DNA from 2 places in the Solibacillus sp. FSL W7-1324 genome. Region 2 is predicted to be linked to the other one. Evidence: a T-box and tRNA genes for the amino acid it is inferred to sense, from the RefSeq annotation. Region 2 holds a T-box; the other holds one or more tRNA genes.
The links. The T-box of region 2 lies ahead of tyrS (tyrosine--tRNA ligase). A T-box ahead of a tRNA ligase gene usually reads a tRNA of that ligase, here a tRNA-Tyr.
Positions count from the first base shown of each region.

Region 1 (10,726 bases), 480 kb from region 2:
TGATAAGCCTATTTATTCGAAACACTATTCATATGGTGAAGCGAAAATGGTGATGCATATTTTAACGGAGGAACGGTTGCGTAAATGGATTTTCATTGGCTCGCACAGGCGGTTAGTTGATTGGCTTTTCCACGGGAAAATTATGTTTGACCGCAATGAGTTTCTATATAAACTGCGTTCTGAATTGCAAGAGTTCCCATTCTTCGGTCGAAAATTAAAAACAGGTATACAGTTTGCCAAGTTAATCCGCCGTTATAAAGAAGGAAAAGAATTATTTGAGGATGGTCATTATTTAGATGCGTACAATCATGTGGTTGCTTCATTGCATCATTTAGGGAGACTATCGATTATCGATAGCGGGCATTACCCGGAAGTAACAGTGTGGGCCCAGGTGAAACGCAATGATCCTGCAATATATAAATTATATGAAGAATTGATTATGAGCAACGAAAGTCTTGAAAAGCGTCTGGAGTTATTATTTTTAGCAGGCGAGTTTTTAATCAATTCCAGAACGACAGATGGGGCACAGCATATTTTAGAAACAATGCTTGCACAACCTTCGTGGACAATTCAGCAATTGCATGATCATCCTGAATTGAGTTATTACTCTGTTGACCTGGAAGTGTTTGTTGAATACTTAATTGAAAAAGAGTTAATTTTAGTGGAAGCGGTTATCGCTAAAAACGAAGCGATCTTCCACAGAAACTATTATGTAGACAGACATTATATTGAATCCGAGTATGGGTTATAGTATATTAATCAGAGCGTTTAAAAACGCTCTGAAATTATTTTTAAAAAAGTATTGACGAAAACATTGAAAGTATTGTAATATATTAAATGTCGCTAAGACGTACTTGAAAACAACTAAATTACACACTCGAGTTTCTTTAAAAAACTTTTTCAAAAAAGTTATTGACAAAAAGAAACAGAGATGTTAAATTAGAGAAGTCGCTAAAACGACAAACGAAACACAATGAACCTTGAAAACTGAACAAGCAACGTTAATGAGACAAGCTTCTTGAATGAAGCAAACAATAGATTCCAACTTCTAACGAAGTTGGATCGCTAGCAAAGCAAATGAGCTTTCAAACTACTTTTATGGAGAGTTTGATCCTGGCTCAGGACGAACGCTGGCGGCGTGCCTAATACATGCAAGTCGAGCGGAAATTTTATTGGTGCTTGCACCTTTAAAATTTTAGCGGCGGACGGGTGAGTAACACGTGGGTAACCTACCTTATAGATTGGGATAACTCCGGGAAACCGGGGCTAATACCGAATGACACTTTTTAACACATGTTTTAAAGTTGAAAGACGGTCTTGCTGTCACTATAAGATGGACCCGCGGCGCATTAGCTAGTTGGTGAGGTAACGGCTCACCAAGGCAACGATGCGTAGCCGACCTGAGAGGGTGATCGGCCACACTGGGACTGAGACACGGCCCAGACTCCTACGGGAGGCAGCAGTAGGGAATCTTCCACAATGGACGAAAGTCTGATGGAGCAACGCCGCGTGAGTGAAGAAGGATTTCGGTTCGTAAAACTCTGTTGCAAGGGAAGAACAAGTAGCGTAGTAACTGGCGCTACCTTGACGGTACCTTGTTAGAAAGCCACGGCTAACTACGTGCCAGCAGCCGCGGTAATACGTAGGTGGCAAGCGTTGTCCGGAATTATTGGGCGTAAAGCGCGCGCAGGTGGTTCCTTAAGTCTGATGTGAAAGCCCCCGGCTCAACCGGGGAGGGTCATTGGAAACTGGGGAACTTGAGTGCAGAAGAGGATAGTGGAATTCCAAGTGTAGCGGTGAAATGCGTAGAGATTTGGAGGAACACCAGTGGCGAAGGCGACTGTCTGGTCTGTAACTGACACTGAGGCGCGAAAGCGTGGGGAGCAAACAGGATTAGATACCCTGGTAGTCCACGCCGTAAACGATGAGTGCTAAGTGTTGGGGGGTTTCCGCCCCTCAGTGCTGCAGCTAACGCATTAAGCACTCCGCCTGGGGAGTACGGTCGCAAGACTGAAACTCAAAGGAATTGACGGGGGCCCGCACAAGCGGTGGAGCATGTGGTTTAATTCGAAGCAACGCGAAGAACCTTACCAGGTCTTGACATCCCGGTGACCACTATGGAGACATAGTTTCCCCTTCGGGGGCAACGGTGACAGGTGGTGCATGGTTGTCGTCAGCTCGTGTCGTGAGATGTTGGGTTAAGTCCCGCAACGAGCGCAACCCTTATTCTTAGTTGCCATCATTCAGTTGGGCACTCTAAGGAGACTGCCGGTGATAAACCGGAGGAAGGTGGGGATGACGTCAAATCATCATGCCCCTTATGACCTGGGCTACACACGTGCTACAATGGACGGTACAAACGGTTGCCAACCCGCGAGGGGGAGCTAATCCGATAAAACCGTTCTCAGTTCGGATTGTAGGCTGCAACTCGCCTACATGAAGCCGGAATCGCTAGTAATCGCGGATCAGCATGCCGCGGTGAATACGTTCCCGGGCCTTGTACACACCGCCCGTCACACCACGAGAGTTTGTAACACCCGAAGTCGGTGAGGTAACCTTTTGGAGCCAGCCGCCGAAGGTGGGATAGATGATTGGGGTGAAGTCGTAACAAGGTAGCCGTATCGGAAGGTGCGGCTGGATCACCTCCTTTCTAAGGATTTTTCGGAATCATTCCCTTGGGGAATGAAACATTAACGTTTGCTGTTCAGTTTTGAAGGTTCATTCTTAAATGAATGAAATACTTCAAAACATTGCTCCTGACGCTTGCGCTTTCGTCGCAAAGCTGCATGAAGCAAAATCAGTGAAGCTTTGTCACGATGTGATTGAAGTCAGCTGCTTCGTTCTTTGAAAACTGGATAAAACGACATTGAAAGCAATAAATCAAATTTCTATTTTATAGATTTTTAAACAAGTCAAGCAATTGACGTGTAAACTTAAATCTTGGATCTAAACTTCATTTCATGAAGTTAGGCCTCTGGCAGATGTTACAGATTTTTTAAAGGAAACTTTTTGAGTGGACTCAAAAAAATCTGAACGCAATTACGCCAAGGCGAAATTGATCTAAGTGTTAACTTTTGGTTAAGTTAATAAGGGCGCACGGTGGATGCCTTGGCACTAGGAGTCGATGAAGGACGGCACTAACACCGATATGCCTCGGGGAGCTGTAAGTAAGCTTTGATCCGGGGATTTCCGAATGGGGGAACCCACTATCTTTAATCGGATAGTATCTTCACGTGAATTCATAGCGTGTCGAAGACAGACGCAGAGAACTGAAACATCTAAGTACCTGCAGGAACAGAAAGAAAATTCGATTCCCTGAGTAGCGGCGAGCGAAACGGGAAGAGCCCAAACCAAAGAGCTTGCTCTTTGGGGTTGTAGGACACTCTATACGGAGTTACAAAAGAATGAACTAGACGAAGCGACTTGGAAAGGTCCGCGAAACGAGGTAAAAGCCCTGTAGTCAAAAGTTCATTCCCTCCAGAGTGGATCCTGAGTACGGCGGAACACGTGAAATTCCGTCGGAATCCGGGAGGACCATCTCCCAAGGCTAAATACTACCTAGTGACCGATAGTGAACCAGTACCGTGAGGGAAAGGTGAAAAGCACCCCGGAAGGGGAGTGAAATAGATCCTGAAACCGTGTGCCTACAAGTAGTTAGAGCCCGTTAATGGGTGATAGCGTGCCTTTTGTAGAATGAACCGGCGAGTTACGATTACGTGCGAGGTTAAGTTGAGAAGACGGAGCCGCAGCGAAAGCGAGTCTGAATAGGGCGAATTAGTACGTGGTCGTAGACCCGAAACCAGGTGATCTACCCATGTCCAGGGTGAAGGTGAGGTAACACTCACTGGAGGCCCGAACCCACGCACGTTGAAAAGTGCGGGGATGAGGTGTGGGTAGCGGAGAAATTCCAATCGAACCTGGAGATAGCTGGTTCTCTCCGAAATAGCTTTAGGGCTAGCCTCGTGATTGAGAATACCGGAGGTAGAGCACTGTTTGGACTAGGGGGGCATCTCGCTTTACCGAATTCAGACAAACTCCGAATGCCGGATATTTATACACGGGAGTCAGACTGCGAGTGATAAGATCCGTAGTCAAGAGGGAAACAGCCCAGACCACCAGCTAAGGTCCCCAAGTAATCGTTAAGTGGAAAAGGATGTGGCGTTGCTTAGACAACCAGGATGTTGGCTTAGAAGCAGCCATCATTTAAAGAGTGCGTAATAGCTCACTGGTCGAGTGACGCTGCGCCGAAAATGTATCGGGGCTAAACGATTCACCGAAGCTGTGGATGCATACTTTGAGTATGCGTGGTAGGAGAGCGTTCTAACAGCGTTGAAGTCAGACCGGAAGGACTGGTGGAGCGGTTAGAAGTGAGAATGCCGGTATGAGTAGCGAAACATGGGTGAGAATCCCATGCACCGTATGACTAAGGTTTCCTGAGGAAGGCTCGTCCGCTCAGGGTTAGTCGGGACCTAAGCCGAGGCCGATAGGCGTAGGCGATGGACAACAGGTTGATATTCCTGTACCACCTCCTCACCGTTTGAGAAATGGGGGGACGCAGTAGGATAGGGTAAGCACGCCGTTGGTTGCGCGTGTTCAAGCAGTAAGGCGTGTATGTAGGCAAATCCGCATACTTTAACGTTGAGCTGTGATGACGAGCTCGTATGAGCGAAGTTCCTGATTTCACACTGCCAAGAAAAGCCTCTATCGAGGTGAGAGGTGCCCGTACCGCAAACCGACACAGGTAGTCGAGGAGAGAATCCTAAGGTGTGCGAGAGAACTCTCGTTAAGGAACTCGGCAAAATGACCCCGTAACTTCGGGAGAAGGGGTGCTTCTTTGGGTGCATAGCCTAGAGAAGCCGCAGTGAATAGGCCCAGGCGACTGTTTAGCAAAAACACAGGTCTCTGCAAAACCGTAAGGTGACGTATAGGGGCTGACGCCTGCCCGGTGCTGGAAGGTTAAGAGGAGCGGTTAGCGCAAGCGAAGCTGTGAATTGAAGCCCCAGTAAACGGCGGCCGTAACTATAACGGTCCTAAGGTAGCGAAATTCCTTGTCGGGTAAGTTCCGACCCGCACGAAAGGCGTAACGATCTGGGCACTGTCTCAACGAGAGACTCGGTGAAATTATAGTACCTGTGAAGATGCAGGTTACCCGCGACAGGACGGAAAGACCCCGTGGAGCTTTACTGTAGCCTGATATTGAATTTTGGTACAACTTGTACAGGATAGGTAGGAGCCAGAGATCTCGGAGCGCCAGCTTCGAAGGAGGCGTCGGTGGGATACTACCCTGGTTGTATTGAACTTCTAACCCATGCCCCTTAGCGGGGTAGGAGACAGTGTCAGGCGGACAGTTTGACTGGGGCGGTCGCCTCCTAAAGAGTAACGGAGGCGCCCAAAGGTTCCCTCAGAATGGTTGGAAATCATTCGTAGAGTGTAAAGGCATAAGGGAGCTTGACTGCGAGACCTACAAGTCGAGCAGGGTCGAAAGACGGGCTTAGTGATCCGGTGGTTCCGCATGGAAGGGCCATCGCTCAACGGATAAAAGCTACCCCGGGGATAACAGGCTTATCTCCCCCAAGAGTCCACATCGACGGGGAGGTTTGGCACCTCGATGTCGGCTCATCGCATCCTGGGGCTGTAGTCGGTCCCAAGGGTTGGGCTGTTCGCCCATTAAAGCGGTACGCGAGCTGGGTTCAGAACGTCGTGAGACAGTTCGGTCCCTATCCGTCGTGGGCGTAGGAAATTTGAGAGGAGCTGTCCTTAGTACGAGAGGACCGGGATGGACATACCGCTGGTGTACCAGTTGTCTTGCCAAAGGCATCGCTGGGTAGCTATGTATGGACGGGATAAGTGCTGAAAGCATCTAAGCATGAAGCCCCCCTCAAGATGAGATTTCCCATTACGCAAGTAAGTAAGACCCCTGAAAGACGATCAGGTAGATAGGTTCGAGGTGGAAGTGCGGTGACGCATGCAGCTGACGAATACTAATCGGTCGAGGACTTAACCACATTTTATTGCATAACTCAATGAAACGTTTATCCAGTTTTGAAAGAATGAAAAATTATTATAAAATACTTGACAAAATTGAAAAGTATGGTATAATAATTAATGTCTTTCTAAATAGTCTAGTGATGATGGCAAAGAGGTCACACCCGTTCCCATACCGAACACGGAAGTTAAGCTCTTTAGCGCCGATGGTAGTTGGGGGCTTCCCCCTGTGAGAGTAGGACGTCGCTAGGCTGTTATAGAATTATTCCGAAGTAGCTCAGTTGGTAGAGCATCCGGCTGTTAACCGGCAGGTCGCAGGTTCGAGTCCTGCCTTCGGAGCCATCAAATCTTGGAGAGTTGTCCGAGTGGCCGAAGGAGCACGATTGGAAATCGTGTATGCGGGTAACCCTGCATCAAGGGTTCAAATCCCTTACTCTCCGCCAGGCTTATTTATAACGAGGCCCGTTGGTCAAGTGGTTAAGACACCGCCCTTTCACGGCGGTAACACGGGTTCGAATCCCGTACGGGTCACCAAAAAGATACATAAGAAAGTATCCAGCGTTGGAGGATTAGCTCAGCTGGGAGAGCACCTGCCTTACAAGCAGGGGGTCGGCGGTTCGAGCCCGTCATCCTCCACCATTAAACAAATAATATTATCGCGGGGTGGAGCAGTGGTAGCTCGTCGGGCTCATAACCCGAAGGTCGCAGGTTCAAGTCCTGCCCCCGCAACCAAATGGTCCCGTGGTGTAGCGGTTAACATGCCTGCCTGTCACGCAGGAGATCGCCGGTTCGATCCCGGTCGGGACCGCCATTTTTATGAAATTAAACTGTGGGTTTGTAGCTCAGTTGGTAGAGCATTAGATTGAAGCTCTAAGTGTCGGCGGTTCGATTCCGTCCAAACCCACCATATTTTTTGCCGGTGTAGCTCAGTTGGTAGAGCAACTGACTTGTAATCAGTAGGTCGAGGGTTCGACTCCTTTCGCCGGCACCATTACCTGGAGGGGTAGCGAAGTGGCTAAACGCGGCGGACTGTAAATCCGCTCCTTAGGGTTCGGCGGTTCGAATCCGTCCCCCTCCACCATCCTTTTGATAGGGGCATAGTTTAAAGGTAGAACTACGGTCTCCAAAACCGTCAGTGTGGGTTCGATTCCTACTGCCCCTGCCAAATAAATTCTCAAAAATACTTAAAATAATATAGTGGCGGTTGTGGCGAAGTGGTTAACGCACCTGATTGTGGTTCAGGCATTCGTGGGTTCGATTCCCATCAGTCGCCCCATCTTTTATTTAGGTTTAAGTATTAAAATTATATTATAGTGGCGGTTGTGGCGAAGTGGTTAACGCACCTGATTGTGGTTCAGGCATTCGTGGGTTCGATTCCCATCAGTCGCCCCATTTTATATAATAATTTGAATATTGGGGTATAGCCAAGCGGTAAGGCAACGGATTTTGATTCCGTCATGCCCTGGTTCGAATCCAGGTACCCCAGCCATTTTTTAATTTGCGGAAGTAGTTCAGTGGTAGAACACCACCTTGCCAAGGTGGGGGTCGCGAGTTCGAACCTCGTCTTCCGCTCCAAATATGGCGGCATAGCCAAGTGGTAAGGCACAGGTCTGCAACACCTTTATCACCGGTTCAAATCCGGTTGCCGCCTCCATATTTCATTGAATCGGAATTCCGATTTTTTTTTACCTTAATTTGCCGAGTTGGTGGAATGGCAGACACGACGGACTCAAAATCCGTTGCCGCGAGGCGTGTGGGTTCAAGTCCCACACTCGGTATCAGTTCAATACAACAGATGAAACTCTTCAAAGCCTAACATAAATGCTTTGAAGAGTTTTTTGTTGTATTTGCTTTGTATACTAGCAAGTTTTTAATTCTCTTAAAAGTATTTCCTACAGCAAGCAATTATTTCAATACAACTGTGTAGTTATCTTATAAAAAGTAATACTGTAAAAGATATTTTTTAAGTATTTATACAGAAATAAAGTTATTCCATAAGTTTATTTGCTTACTCCATTTAATATTGGAAAGGTAGAAAAACTATATATATTTTGCGTCATTACATGCTCTTTTTAATAGGAAATAAGACGTTTTTTTCTAGCTTCTTAAAAATATTTGCTATAGAATGAACATTATAATGGTAGGAAAACAAGAAGCCGTAAATATTATTTATACAATAACAAATATGTATTTCAGTGAGGAAGTAGGGAAATAAAAAATGAATGTAGTAACAAACTTTAAGTGGATTGAAGCAGCAAACTATGATGAGATGAGTAAAATTGCCGCAACAATTTTTATAGATCAATTGAAAAAAAATAGTGAAACAGTACTTGGTTTAGCTACAGGGGGGACTCCGGAAGGCTTTTATAAAGAACTGGTTGCAGCATACAAAGCAGGTGAGGTATCTTTTGCACAGGCCAAGTCCTTTAACCTGGATGAGTATGTCGGAATTGATCCGGCAAATGAATCGAGCTACCATTATTATATGGATCATCATCTGTTTAATCATGTCGATATGAAACGTGATAATATCAATTTACCGGCTGGCATTCAATCGAATTTAGAAAAGGCTGCAGCTGAATATGAAGCGATGATTAAGGCAGCAGGAAATATTGATATTCAGCTTTTAGGAATCGGTGGGAATGGACATATTGGTTTTAATGAACCGGGAACTCCTTTCGATGTAGGTACACATATTATAGAACTTGCGCAGTCTACACGTGAAGCAAATAAAGTTTATTTTGATTCAATTGAGGATGTGCCGACCCATGCCATTACTATGGGAATTAAAACCATTTTAAGTTCTAAAAAGATTGTATTATTAATTGCTGGTGCTTCAAAACAAGAGGCCTTTGATCGTTTGCGCAGTGGGATAGTTACAGAAGATTTCCCTGCAAGCGCTCTTCACAACCATCCGGATGTTACTGTTATTTATACAGATGTAAAATAAACTAAAGGAGTGCATACAATGTGCACTCCTTTTTATTATTTCATCGCTGATATAACGACTCCTGCAATAACAGCGATTCCACCAATTACTTGAGCAAGTAGGAGTTGCTCATTTAAAAACAATACAGCAAAGATTGTTGCAAAGAGGGGAATGAAGTTCAGGTAAATACTTGCTTTGTTTGCACCTAATGAGACAACGCCGGTATTCCAGCTTAAAAAGGCAACAATTGAAGCAATGATGCCTACATAAATAATTGCCCCGATTGTCGAAGTGTTCCATACGATTGTCTGTGATGTTGTCAGTAGTTCATATGCTGCGAATGGGAGTAACATAATGGCTCCGATTGCGATTGTTACTAAAAAAGTAGAGTAGCCAGGCAATTTGCCAGCGTACTTTTTAATGAGTAATGAATAGATACTCCAGCACACTACGGCAATTAATACGATTAAGTCCCCTTTGTTGAATGAAAATGAAAAGAGGCTTTGTAACGAACCTCCAGATATAATAAAGAGCACGCCGACTAAAGATAGCATCGTGCCGAACATCTGGAATTTTGTTAAACGTTCTTTTAAAAAGATGAAGCTCAGTATGTATATAATGATCGGTGTCGATGAATTCATTAATGATGCATTGATGGACGTTGTATAATGCAATCCGATGTATACGAGCGTATTGAATGCAGCAACTCCTGTAAGTGCTAAAATAATGACTGCACCCCAATGCTGTCTCAGGGCAGGCCATTCTTTTTTCGTTCGTTGGTAAGCGATAGGGAAAAATACGAGAAAGGCGACAATCCATCGTAAAAAGGCAAGAGTTATCGGAGGAATATCCCCGGAAACAGCCCGTCCAATTACAAAGTTACCACCCCATAATAAAGTAGCTAAAATGAGCAGTAGCTGTGGTGGAAATTTCATACTTGTACATCTCCTTATATTGGAAAAATGATTTTATCTATTATAGGGACAACCACATGGAATTTGCAATGCGCTTTACATAAAACGCTATGATACAATAGCCACAGAAGTAAAAGGAGGTCATTAACATGAAAATACGACCAGCAAGATTACAGCAAGGCGATACTGTAGGATTAGTAAATTTAAGCAGTCCGCTTAAGACAGAATCATTAGGTGATAAATTAGCGTTATTAGATGAGCTCGGTTTAAAGTATAAGCTTGGTAATACGGTACAGGATTATGAAGGCTATTTGGCAGGTACTGATGAGGAGCGAATTAAAGATTTCCACCAGATGATTGTCGATCCTGAAGTGAAGGCCGTCTTTTTAGTGACGGGCGGCTATGGGGTTTCTAGAATTATCGATAAAATAAGCTATCCATTAATCGAGGACAATCCGAAAATTATTTGGGGCTTTTCCGATGTGACGGCTCTACACACTCAAGTAAACGAGTTTGCAAATTTAGTGACGTTCCATGGCCCGATGATGTCCAGTCCAAAAGGGGAGCTGGATACTCTTTCTAAAAAGATGTATCAGCAGCTGTTCCAACCGATTGAAATTCAGTATACGGAAAGCATTTCTCCTCTTACAACAGTTGTACCGGGAGTGGTACGCGGCGAGTTGACAGGCGGAAATTTAAACCGTATTGTCAGTACGCTAGGCACGAAATTTGAAATTGACGTACGTGATAAAATTTTACTTCTTGAAGACATAGGGGAAACAATTGAGCAAATTGATTTAATGATGAACCAGTTGCGCCTATCAAGAAAGCTGGAGCTTGCAGCAGGCTTTGTTATAGCGGATTTTAATATGCCGGATGATACATACAGCTATGAGGA
Region 1 is NZ_JBBOYH010000001.1:3,097,888-3,108,613, reverse strand. It holds gene MKY71_RS15590 (nucleotidyltransferase-like protein) at 1-751, shown strand, start outside; rRNA gene MKY71_RS15585 (16S ribosomal RNA) at 1,096-2,650, shown strand; rRNA gene MKY71_RS15580 (23S ribosomal RNA) at 3,077-6,005, shown strand; rRNA gene rrf (5S ribosomal RNA) at 6,122-6,237, shown strand; tRNA gene MKY71_RS15570 (tRNA-Asn) at 6,252-6,327, shown strand; tRNA gene MKY71_RS15565 (tRNA-Ser) at 6,337-6,428, shown strand; tRNA gene MKY71_RS15560 (tRNA-Glu) at 6,445-6,519, shown strand; tRNA gene MKY71_RS15555 (tRNA-Val) at 6,549-6,624, shown strand; tRNA gene MKY71_RS15550 (tRNA-Met) at 6,643-6,717, shown strand; tRNA gene MKY71_RS15545 (tRNA-Asp) at 6,721-6,796, shown strand; tRNA gene MKY71_RS15540 (tRNA-Phe) at 6,817-6,892, shown strand; tRNA gene MKY71_RS15535 (tRNA-Thr) at 6,901-6,976, shown strand; tRNA gene MKY71_RS15530 (tRNA-Tyr) at 6,983-7,066, shown strand; tRNA gene MKY71_RS15525 (tRNA-Trp) at 7,077-7,150, shown strand; tRNA gene MKY71_RS15520 (tRNA-His) at 7,186-7,261, shown strand; tRNA gene MKY71_RS15515 (tRNA-His) at 7,302-7,377, shown strand; tRNA gene MKY71_RS15510 (tRNA-Gln) at 7,400-7,474, shown strand; tRNA gene MKY71_RS15505 (tRNA-Gly) at 7,486-7,560, shown strand; tRNA gene MKY71_RS15500 (tRNA-Cys) at 7,566-7,639, shown strand; tRNA gene MKY71_RS15495 (tRNA-Leu) at 7,683-7,763, shown strand; gene nagB (glucosamine-6-phosphate deaminase) at 8,204-8,935, shown strand; gene MKY71_RS15485 (DMT family transporter) at 8,971-9,849, opposite strand; gene MKY71_RS15480 (S66 peptidase family protein) at 9,978-10,726, shown strand, end outside.
Region 1: it encodes a tRNA-Tyr, which carries the amino acid that the T-box ahead of tyrS (tyrosine--tRNA ligase) is inferred to sense. The anticodon was not compared.

Region 2 (10,726 bases):
AAACCCGGGTAACTTCACAACTTTATTACCGTTAAAATAGGGTTGTATTAAATCTAATGTTACATCAACATTCAGCAGTTCTAAGTTGTCGATCGGTTTCAATTTATTTTCGCTTACATGAAATAAAAAACAATGTTCCATATTAAAGTGTTTTATTAGGCTTTCTTCTAATAAGAAAAAGTAATCATAAAATTTACTTCGTTGTAATTTCGTCTTCATACAAAGGCTTAAAATATCCGATTTAAATTGATCAATCTTTTGTTGATTTTCCACCATTAAATCACCTTTTCTTTTACTATTGCAATGTCGGTTCTTTTCACTTAACCACAAGTATACACATTTTATGCCTTATTGACTATTTAATTTTGTTATATTTTTCTAATAAACACCTCCATTTGCATTGTTTTTCGAACATTCAAGCATTTTACCGTTCTTATCTACTACCCAGTTTTATGCTTAAATACCCATACAAATGATCATTTATTTTTATTTTTCATTTCCTCTTAATATATTCAAAAGTAATACACCTTTGTTGACGAATAGATAAAAAAAAGATACAATAGCCTTTGTGTAAAATGAATGCAGTAGTTGTATAACTTAAATGTAGTATTTTATTCCTTCTGTTTAGACAGAATGGTGTATTGTGTAACCCTTTCGGCTGCATGGGCGAAGATACATGAAAATAGAATACCGTTTAATGTCGGGTACAACTGGTTTTTTCTTTTACAACAAAAACCAATTTTAAGGAGGAGACACAATTATGTCTCGTTATACAGGTCCATCTTGGAAACTATCTCGTCGTCTTGGTATTTCATTAAGCGGCACAGGTAAAGAAATCGCAAAACGCCCTTACGCACCAGGTCAACACGGCCCGAACTCTCGTGGTAAAAAATCAGAGTACGGTCTACAATTAACTGAAAAGCAAAAATTACGTCATATGTACGGTATGACTGAACGTCAATTCAAAAACACTTACCTACGTGCTGGTAAATTACAAGGTGTACACGGTGAAAACTTCATGATCTTACTTGAAACTCGCCTTGACAACTTAGTTTACCGTTTAGGTTTAGCTCGCACTCGTCGTGCAGCTCGTCAATTAGTTAACCACGGTCACATCTTAGTTGATGGTAACCGCGTTGACATCCCATCTTACTCAGTAAAACCAGGTCAAACGATCTCTTTACGTGAGAAATCAGCTAACCTTTCAGTTGTTGCTGAATCAATCGAAGTAAACAGCTTCGTACCAGAATATTTATCATTCGATGCAGACTCTAAAGTAGGTACTTTCGTACGTTTACCAGAGCGCTCTGAATTATCTTCTGAAATCAACGAACAGTTCATCGTAGAGTTCTACTCTCGTTAATCTTTCGAGCTTCAGATATATTCGAATCAAACCATCAAGCCCTGTTCATCAGGTGCCTGGTGGTTTTTTTTGCATTAAATAATTTTTTGAAATTTGTTCAATCGCCCCGGTCAACCTTGCTTCGTTGAATAGGATAACGAGGAAAGGGGGTGAATTTAATGGGTTACGGATATGAAGGGTATCAACAACAACCAAGCTACGGTGGTTACGGCTGTGGTGGCGGTAACAGCGGTGGTAACAGCTCAACTTTCGTTCTGATCGTTGTTCTATTCATTCTTTTAATTATTGTGGGCGCTACTTTCGCTTACTAATAGCATCGATCACAAAAATTCTTTAGCTAGCCAGAAATAATTCCAACTACTTATTACTGTTTTTCACGCCATTAGGGTCACTTCCCCCAGTGACCCTTTTAATTTTACGTTCCGTGACAATTTATTCAGCTTTTTCCTTTATACTTAGACGATATACAGCCTGCTAACAACAAAAAAGATGCTGTACGCTAATTTAGCGGCAGCATCTTTTAACTATATTTTAAACACATAATATTATTAAAAATGTATTTTAGTAAAACAAAAAGTACATTGCTCCTAATACAGCAATTACTATAAATGAAGCAAAAAATGCTTTCAATTTCGAAATGTGGTGGACTTCTGAAATTCCAATCACGGTAATGACATATGTCCAAATACTACTAATAATAATCAGTGTTCCGCAAACAAATTGCAGGATCAAATCACCTAATGATGTTTCCATATAAGAAATCGAGAAAAATGACTGTGGTGCGAACTGCATCCAGAAAAGCAGTACCGGCAATATCCAAATATAAGGAATCATTGTCATACTAATCATGCGGAACATTTCTTTAAATTTCCCTACACCACCGAACGCTTTTGCTGATAGTGTCAATACACCTGCCGATAAGACGGTAGAAAGAAAGTACAGTATTAGACTAACTAGAAATGTTGAATAGACGATATCCCCCAATGTAAATTGTCCTGTAAATTCTTCACCGATAAAGCCGGTTAAATTGCTAGCAAATACTCCGATAATACCAACGAAAATGAAATAAGATAACTTTTTAGTTGTTAACACATAACGAATAGTATCTCGGGGTTTAACAGCAATGCTTAATATGGCATGTCGATCATCGACTGTGCCCGTTAATTGCTCACTCAAAATAACATCCCCCTAAAAATATGTATACATTCTATTATACTGATACTTTTAAGGTGATACAAAATTATTGCTCCTTTAGTAGCATACCAATCTTTTGCTATTCGCCAGATTTAAGAGATACATAGCCAGCCTTTTCAACTAATGCCTGCCCTTCTTCCGAAAGCACCCAATCAATCAGTTCCTTAACATTTCCTGTTGGCTCGCCTGCTGTCACAATATAAAATTCGGAAGCTATCGGATACGTATTGTTGCGAATCGTTTCTCTTGTCGGTGCAACTCCATCGATTTCCAAAAGTTTGATTTCTTTATTTTTAACCATCTCATTTGAATAGTAGCGGAAAGTATAGCCGATTGCATTTTTATAATTTTTGTATCGGGACACTTCATTGATTATTCCGCCCATTCCTGTCGCTATATCTTCCGTTGGTGCTTCCATCAATCGAGTATCTCCCATAAGCCGTTGAAGGGCTGTCTGCGATCCACTGTCCTGGGGTCTTTGGAATGCCCTGATTGAATCATCTTTGCCCCCAACTTCTGACCAGTTTGTAATTTCCCCAGCATAGATTCCCTTAATTTGATCGAGCGATAAACGATTGACTTTATTTTTATTGTTGACGAAAAAGACAAATGCTTCTTTTCCGATTGGTGTCAGATGAAGTTTAATCCCCTGTTGTTCAGCCTGGTTAATTTGCGCATCGGAAGGACCCGCTGCAAAAATCATGTCCGTCTTTCCGAAAATCAGATTTGTATAGGCTTCATGCGTCTGGTTGACCATAACTTCACTTTTGTAGGGATTGTATTCTTTTTCTGGATATACATGCTCTGTAATGGCGGCATACAATGGATACAATGCGGTTGCGCCATCCATCTTCGGTAAAGGTTCCTCTAGCTTTAAAGTAGGCTCATTCTCCAATTGAACTAATTTATTTTCATCTGTAAATGGCTCATATTGGTAAATATTCACTTCTGCATCAACAGTCGGCACCCTATTATCGAACCATTTATAAACAGGTTGTATCAAACAGACGACTAAAATGATTCCGGCAATCGTCCAAAAGATTTTTATACGTTTTCTATTTTTATAAAATACATCAAAAAGCACAAGCACATAACCAATGTATATAATGACCGCAGCGGAAATGATGAACGGTATAAAGTGAATGTTACCGCTAAACGCTACCATAAATAATAATATGAAAGTAAAAAAGCTGACAGTCAGTAAGACAAAAATGGAAACGACAATTTTCCATAAATACGATTTATTTCCCAATATTATCACCCCTATCCTATACCTTCTTTATGAAACAGGAAACTCCTTTTAAAAAAACGTCTTGGAAAACTGCTGCCTTCCAAGACGTTTTATTTTAATTAAGCAAATTTAACCATATGGTATTTTTTCTTACCGCGACGGATAATGGCAAAAGCATCTTCCAAACGGTCTTTCGAATCGATTACATAGTCAAGATCCGTAATTTTTTCACCGTTCACACTAATCGCACCGTTAGTTACATCTTCACGTGCTTGGCGTTTGGATGAAGAAATCCCTGCTTCTACGATTAATTCCACGATATTTTTATCCTCTTTTGTCACTTCTACAGAAGGAACACCAGAGAAGGCTACTTTCATTTCTTCTACTGATAATGCTTTTAAATCACCAGAGAATAATGCTTTTGTAATACGCTCTGCTGCTTCCAGACCTGCTTCACCATGAATCAGACGTGTCATTTCTTCAGCCAGCGCTTTTTGAGCTTTACGTAAATGCGGCTCTTCTTCCACACTTACTGCAAGACCTTCAATCTCTTCACGTGTCAGGAATGTGAAGATTTTCAGGTATTTCACGACATCGGCATCCGCTGTATTGATCCAGAACTGGTAGAACTCGTATGGAGATGTTTTTGCAGCGTCCAGCCATACAGCGCCACCCGCTGTTTTACCGAACTTCGTACCATCCGCTTTTGTTACAAGCGGAATTGTAATACCGAACGCCTTCGCATTTTCATCATGTGTTTTACGAATCATTTCCAGGCCAGTTGTAATGTTGCCCCACTGATCCGAACCGCCTACTTGAATTCGAACATTGTGATGATCATACAAGTGGTTGAAGTCGATACCTTGGATTAATGTGTAGGCAAATTCAGTGAATGAAATACCTGAGTCGAGTCGTGATGCAACTGTATCTTTATTTAAAATGTAGTTAACATTGATCAGTTTCCCGTAATCACGAAGGAAATCGATTAATGACATCGGACCAACCCAGTCATTGTTGTTTACAAGAACAGCACTGTTTGCCGCATCCGATGAAAAGTCGAATAAGCGCTCCATTTGCTTTTTTAGACCTTGCACATTTTTTTCGATCTGATCCATTGTCTGTAACTGACGCTCTTCTGAACGGCCAGATGGATCTCCTACAGTTCCTGTAGCTCCGCCAACTAATAAAATCGGTGTATGGCCTGCTTTTTGGAAGCGGCGTAATGTAAGCAATGGCACAATATGTCCGATATGCATCGAGTCTGCTGTCGGGTCAACACCTACGTATAGGGAAACCTTTTCCTCATTTAATAGCTTTTCCATACCTTCCGCGTCTGTTTGCTGGTATAACAGTCCGCGCCATTCCAAGTCTTGCAGTAATTCATTTGTCATTTGTTTTCTCTCCTTTTACATGATGCGTCATTTACTTGTAAGGAAACGAAAAACGTCCCTACACGCAAATGCATGCAGGGACGTCAAATTATTATTTAACGCGGTACCACCCGGCTTGAAGAAATTTCAGTCTTTCTTCCACTTTAAGCGTCTATAACGTGACGATCCGTTCAGGCTCCAAGTACGTAATTCATAAATGCGCTATGTCTAGCTTTCACCAACCGCTAGCTCTCTATGCAGGGAACACATTTATTACTGCAAACTCTTCGTTGCCTGAAATTTATATTTTCTATTCTACCTAGAAAATAGTTGATGTCAATATTTATATTCGTTTATATCTCAAATATGCTATAATAAACAAGATTTTAGGAGGTCGATGATGTGAGAGAATGGCTCGAAAAATTGAATAAAAAAATCGAAATCCTTGCTTCTTCAGAACGAATGCGCTATGTCCGGATCGGAAGCGGTGTATTCTGGAATTTAATATTGCTGGCGATTATTTTTACAGCCGCGACACTATTGTTTGTCGGAGCTGTAGGCGCAGGTTACTTCGCATCATTAACAAAAGATGAACCTTTGCGATCAAAAGATGAAATGCGCGAGCAAATTTTCAGTTATGAAGAAACAAGTGAACTTTATTTTGCGAACGATATTTACATAGGAAAGATCCGAACAGATTTGGACCGTCGTGAAACATCGCTTGCCAATATATCCCCATCCTTAATAAATGCTGTTCTTGCAACAGAGGATGAATATTTCCGCGAGCATACAGGTATTGTACCGAAAGCTGTAATCCGCGGTTTACTGCAAGATGTATCCAACTCATCTACACAGACAGGTGGATCTACACTTACACAGCAATTAATCAAAAACCAAATATTAACGAATGAAGTTTCATATGAACGTAAAGCAAAGGAAATTTTACTTGCGTATCGTCTGGAACATTTTATGACAAAAGAAGAAATACTTGAAGCGTATTTAAATATTATCCCGTATGGCCGAAACTCTTCGGGACGTAATATTGCCGGTATTGAGACGGCAGCGCAAGGTATTTTCGGTGTATCTGCATCTAAATTAAATTTACCGCAAGCGGCCTATATTGCCGGTATCCCTCAGGCACCGTTCAAGTACACACCTTTTACAAATAAAGGTGAGAAAAAAAGTGCGGATGGGATGCAGCCAGGTATTGACCGTATGAAGACGGTTCTTTATCGTATGCAGGAAGCTGGTTATATTACGAAGAAAGAATATGACGAAGCGATTAAGTACGATGTTACACAAGACTTCAAAGGATATGAAATTCGTCCCGAAGAAAAATATCCTTGGTTAACAGCAGAGCTTGAGCTCCGTTCAAAAGAAATTTTTGCAAAAATACTTGCTGAAAAAGACGGTATTGATCCGGATCGTTTAAAAGAAGAAGAAAACTTAAATGAGAAATATACTATAATGGCCGACCGTACAATACGTTCCGGTGGTTACCGTATTTACTCTACGATCAATAAAGATATGTATGATGCCATGAAAAAAGTGACGGAAGAGTTCACTTTATACGGTCAAACATACAAAAAGAAAGAAAAGGATCCTGAAACAGGAGAAGAAATAGAAGTGGATGTTCCTGTACAAACAGGAAGTATCGTTATTGAAAATAGCACCGGCCGCATTTTAAGTTTCGTTGGCGGACGCGACCACACTATTACACAAGTGAACCATGCAACAAACGCATTCCGTTCAAATGGTTCAACAATGAAGCCATTACTTGCCTATGCACCGGCAATCGAATATGGTGTCATCGGAGCAGGAAGCCCTGTTGTCGACGTGAAATTTAAACATCCGGTTACTGGTTGGGATCCTGTGAACTATAACCCGAACCAGGAATTAGGTATTATTCCTGCACGTCAGGCTGTTGCGTCATCGCAAAACTTGGCTGTAGCACGTTTATATGATTCCATTTTAGATCGTCGCCCTGCTACTTTCCTGGAAAAGATGGGCTTCTCTAAATTACTGCCTGTTGATTACGAAAACAGTTCGACCGTTCTGGGCAGTTTGACGATTGGTGCTTCTGTTGAAGAAAATACTAACGCTTATGCTACATTTGCCAATAATGGTCAATTTATCGATGCTTACATGATTGAACGCATTGAAGATCTGGACGGCAATATTGTTTATGAACATGAAGTAGAGCCTGTGAAAGTATTTGCACCTGAAACAGCATATATCATGACCGATATGCTGCGTGATGTGTTGAAGCAGGGCGGAACTGGTACATTGGCAAAGAGCCAGCTGAAATTCTCGTCTGACTTTGCTGGCAAAACCGGCACAACACAGGACCATAACGATGTTTGGTTCGTGGGATATAATCCGAATATCTCGGTAGGTGTCTGGATGGGTTACGAAAAACTGCGTACCCTTTATGCATTTAATAACCGTTACCAGCACCCAAGTCAACGTGTAAACCGTCTATGGGCAAATTACTTGAATACGTTATATGATATCAACCCGGAATTAGTCGGTACGAAAGAAGCATTCAAAAAACCTGAAGGCGTTGTGACACGATCATTTTGTGGTATTTCAGGCCTGGCACCTTCAACTTCATGCGCCAATGCCGGTTTAGTCACTTCCGATCTATTTAATAAAAATGTATTTTTACCAACACAGCCGGATGACAGCTTTGTATCTTCTACATCGGTTGTGATTAACGGCAACACGTATGCTGCATTACCGAATACACCTACTGAGTTTGTCCAAATGAGCGGTTTCGGATTGAATCAGGCATTCGTTGACCGGATGTTAGGCAGACTGGGTGGAGACGCTTCAAAATTGCTGTCGTTCAGTTCTGGTAATGGAGTTGTAACCGGTGCTCCATTCTCTGCGGACAGTGCACCACCGCAACCTGTTTATGCGACATTGGCAAACGGTTCACTATCATGGACAGCCTCCGCATCCAATGATGTTGTTGGCTACCGCGTATATAGTGTTACCGATCAGGGCAGATCGCTTGTACGTTCATTAAAATCTTATGAAGGTTACCGGGTATCTGTTTCACCAGGTGTTCGCTACATCGTTGTAGCAGTCGATATTACAGGATTGGAATCAGGCTATTCGAATGAAGTCGGAGAAGTGGTTGAAACTGCACCACCAGCTCCACCGGAAACGGAAGATGAGGAAAATGTTGTACCTGGGGAAGTAATTGAAGACCTGGATGAGATTGAAGTTGACGTCGATCCGGTCGAACCAGAACCATCAGGGGAATAAAAGAAAAAATCTCACCAACTTTTATAGGTTGGTGAGATTTTTAATGTAATTAAATTGATAATTGTTCTGCTTTTAATACATCTTTAAGTAAATTGACTGCTTCATCAATTTCCTGTTCGCTCACTGTTAAAGGTGGTAATAGTCGAATCACTTTCGGGCCGGCAGCAACTGTTAATAGACCAGCTTCATCCAATGCGGCCACATAAGGTGCCACACCTTCTCCGCCAAGGCTTAGACCAAGCATTAACCCTTTCCCTTGAACTGAATATTTATCTTCCGGAAAAGCTTCTTCCAGTTTTTTAATAAAGTATGCTGATTTTTGTTTTACATTATCCAAAAAGGCATCATTGAATATTTGATCGATAACTGTTTGAGCAACGGCAACACCTAATGGATTCCCGCCGAATGTCGTACCGTGTGTACCTGCATTAAATGTGTTAAACAGCTTTTCTGTCCCAAGAATTCCCCCGATTGGGAAACCCCCGCCGAGACCTTTAGCCATTGATACAATGTCCGGTTTAATAGCTGTCTGTTCAAATGCAAAACGAGTTCCTGTACGTCCGATACCTGTTTGTACTTCATCAACAATGACTAAAATATCTGAGGATTGCTGAATTTCATGAATGGCTTTCGCGAATTCATCCGTTGCAGGATTTACTCCGCCTTCACCTTGAATCATTTCAAGCATAATCGCAGCAGTATCTTCATCAACTGCAGCTTTCAATGCTTCGATATCATTAAATGGCAATGTTATAAACTCACTCACTAAAGGACCGAATCCTTTACGCACTTTATCTTGTCCAGTTGCGCTCATCGCACCAAATGTACGTCCGTGAAAGCTCTGTTCAAACACAATGATTTTATGTTTCCCTGTATGCTTACGTGCTAATTTAATAGCCGCTTCGTTCGCCTCTGCACCACTATTACAGAAAAATGCATATGATAAATGCAAATCTTTCACTAATGATGCGGCAAGTTTTTCCTGTCCTGGACTTTCAAATAAGTTACTAATATGCCACAGTTTTTGACTTTGTTTTTGAATAGCTTCAACGATTGATGGATGTGCATGCCCTAAACTACAAACAGCAATGCCGCTCGTAAAATCTAAATATCTCTTCCCTGTCGTATCAAATACTTCTGTTCCTTTGCCTTCGACAATAGCAAAAGGTCTTCTTGCGTAATTTTGGAATAATGCACTCATTTCACTAGCTCCTCACTTAAAATAGTCGTCCCGGTTAAAGCTTCATTAACAATTTGTACAGAAGGTATACCTGCCTTCAAACAATTCAGGGCACCCTGTACTTTCGGAATCATCCCGCCGTAAATATGCCCTTCTTCAATCCATTGTTCGATCAGGCGTGGTGTTACTTCTGTCTGGTATTCATCCTGTATGCGAATACCGGCCACATCCGTCACAAGCAGGAGACATTCCGCCTCGACAGCCAATGCAATTTCACTTGCCACTGTATCGCCATTAATATTCAGCGCCTGCCCATCCTTCGTTGCACCGATACAGGCAATAACAGGTACAATTCCAGCTTCCGTCAAAGAGTTTAACATATTTATATTAACACGCTTCACTTCTCCAACATATGCGTAATTTTTATAATCTAAAAATTCACACTCCAGCAGTCCCCCGTCAAATCCATTCAGCCCAATAGCAGAAATATTTGCTGAATGGAGCTCATGTACAAGTGAAGGGTTTACTTTTCCGATTAAAGTTGACTGTACAATACCGATCATTTCTTCACTTGTTACACGCAGTCCGTTTACCGTTTGTGACACGATACCGGCAGCGGCTAATTCACGGTTGATCGCAGGTCCACCTCCATGTGTAATAATGAGTTGGAACCCTTGATCCTGCAACGCTTTAAAATTGCGAAAGAAGGTCTCGTTAAGACCTTCTAATGTGCTGCCGCCAAGTTTGATGACCATTTTACGAGCGGTATGATGCGTTGATTTGAACGTAGTCATAAGTCAGGTCACACCCCCATGCAAATCCGTGCCCTTTCCCAACTTCAAGTGACACATATATTTTTACTTCATGCTGTTTTAAAATTTCGATAAGCTCATCCTCGGAAAACTTAATTGGTTCGCCATTTTCCACCATTGTTGCCCCACCGATTTTGATTGTGATTTTATCGGGATCGATTACAGCACCTGAATAGCCAACTGCTGCAATAATACGTCCCCAGTTTGCATCACAGCCAAATACTGCTGTTTTTACAAGCGGTGAACCTACAACTGTTTTTGCAATTTTACGTGCCTCTTCATCTGAAACTGCTCCATCCACTT
Region 2 is NZ_JBBOYH010000001.1:2,617,221-2,627,946, forward strand. It holds gene MKY71_RS12915 (sensor domain-containing diguanylate cyclase) at 1-276, opposite strand, end outside; gene rpsD (30S ribosomal protein S4) at 761-1,363, shown strand; gene MKY71_RS12925 (YjcZ family sporulation protein) at 1,522-1,674, shown strand; gene MKY71_RS12930 (YIP1 family protein) at 1,925-2,539, opposite strand; gene MKY71_RS12935 (substrate-binding domain-containing protein) at 2,637-3,809, opposite strand; gene tyrS (tyrosine--tRNA ligase) at 3,908-5,179, opposite strand; T-box leader at 5,253-5,458, opposite strand; gene MKY71_RS12945 (transglycosylase domain-containing protein) at 5,561-8,431, shown strand; gene MKY71_RS12950 (acetylornithine transaminase) at 8,481-9,632, opposite strand; gene argB (acetylglutamate kinase) at 9,629-10,405, opposite strand; gene argJ (bifunctional glutamate N-acetyltransferase/amino-acid acetyltransferase ArgJ) at 10,368-10,726, opposite strand, start outside.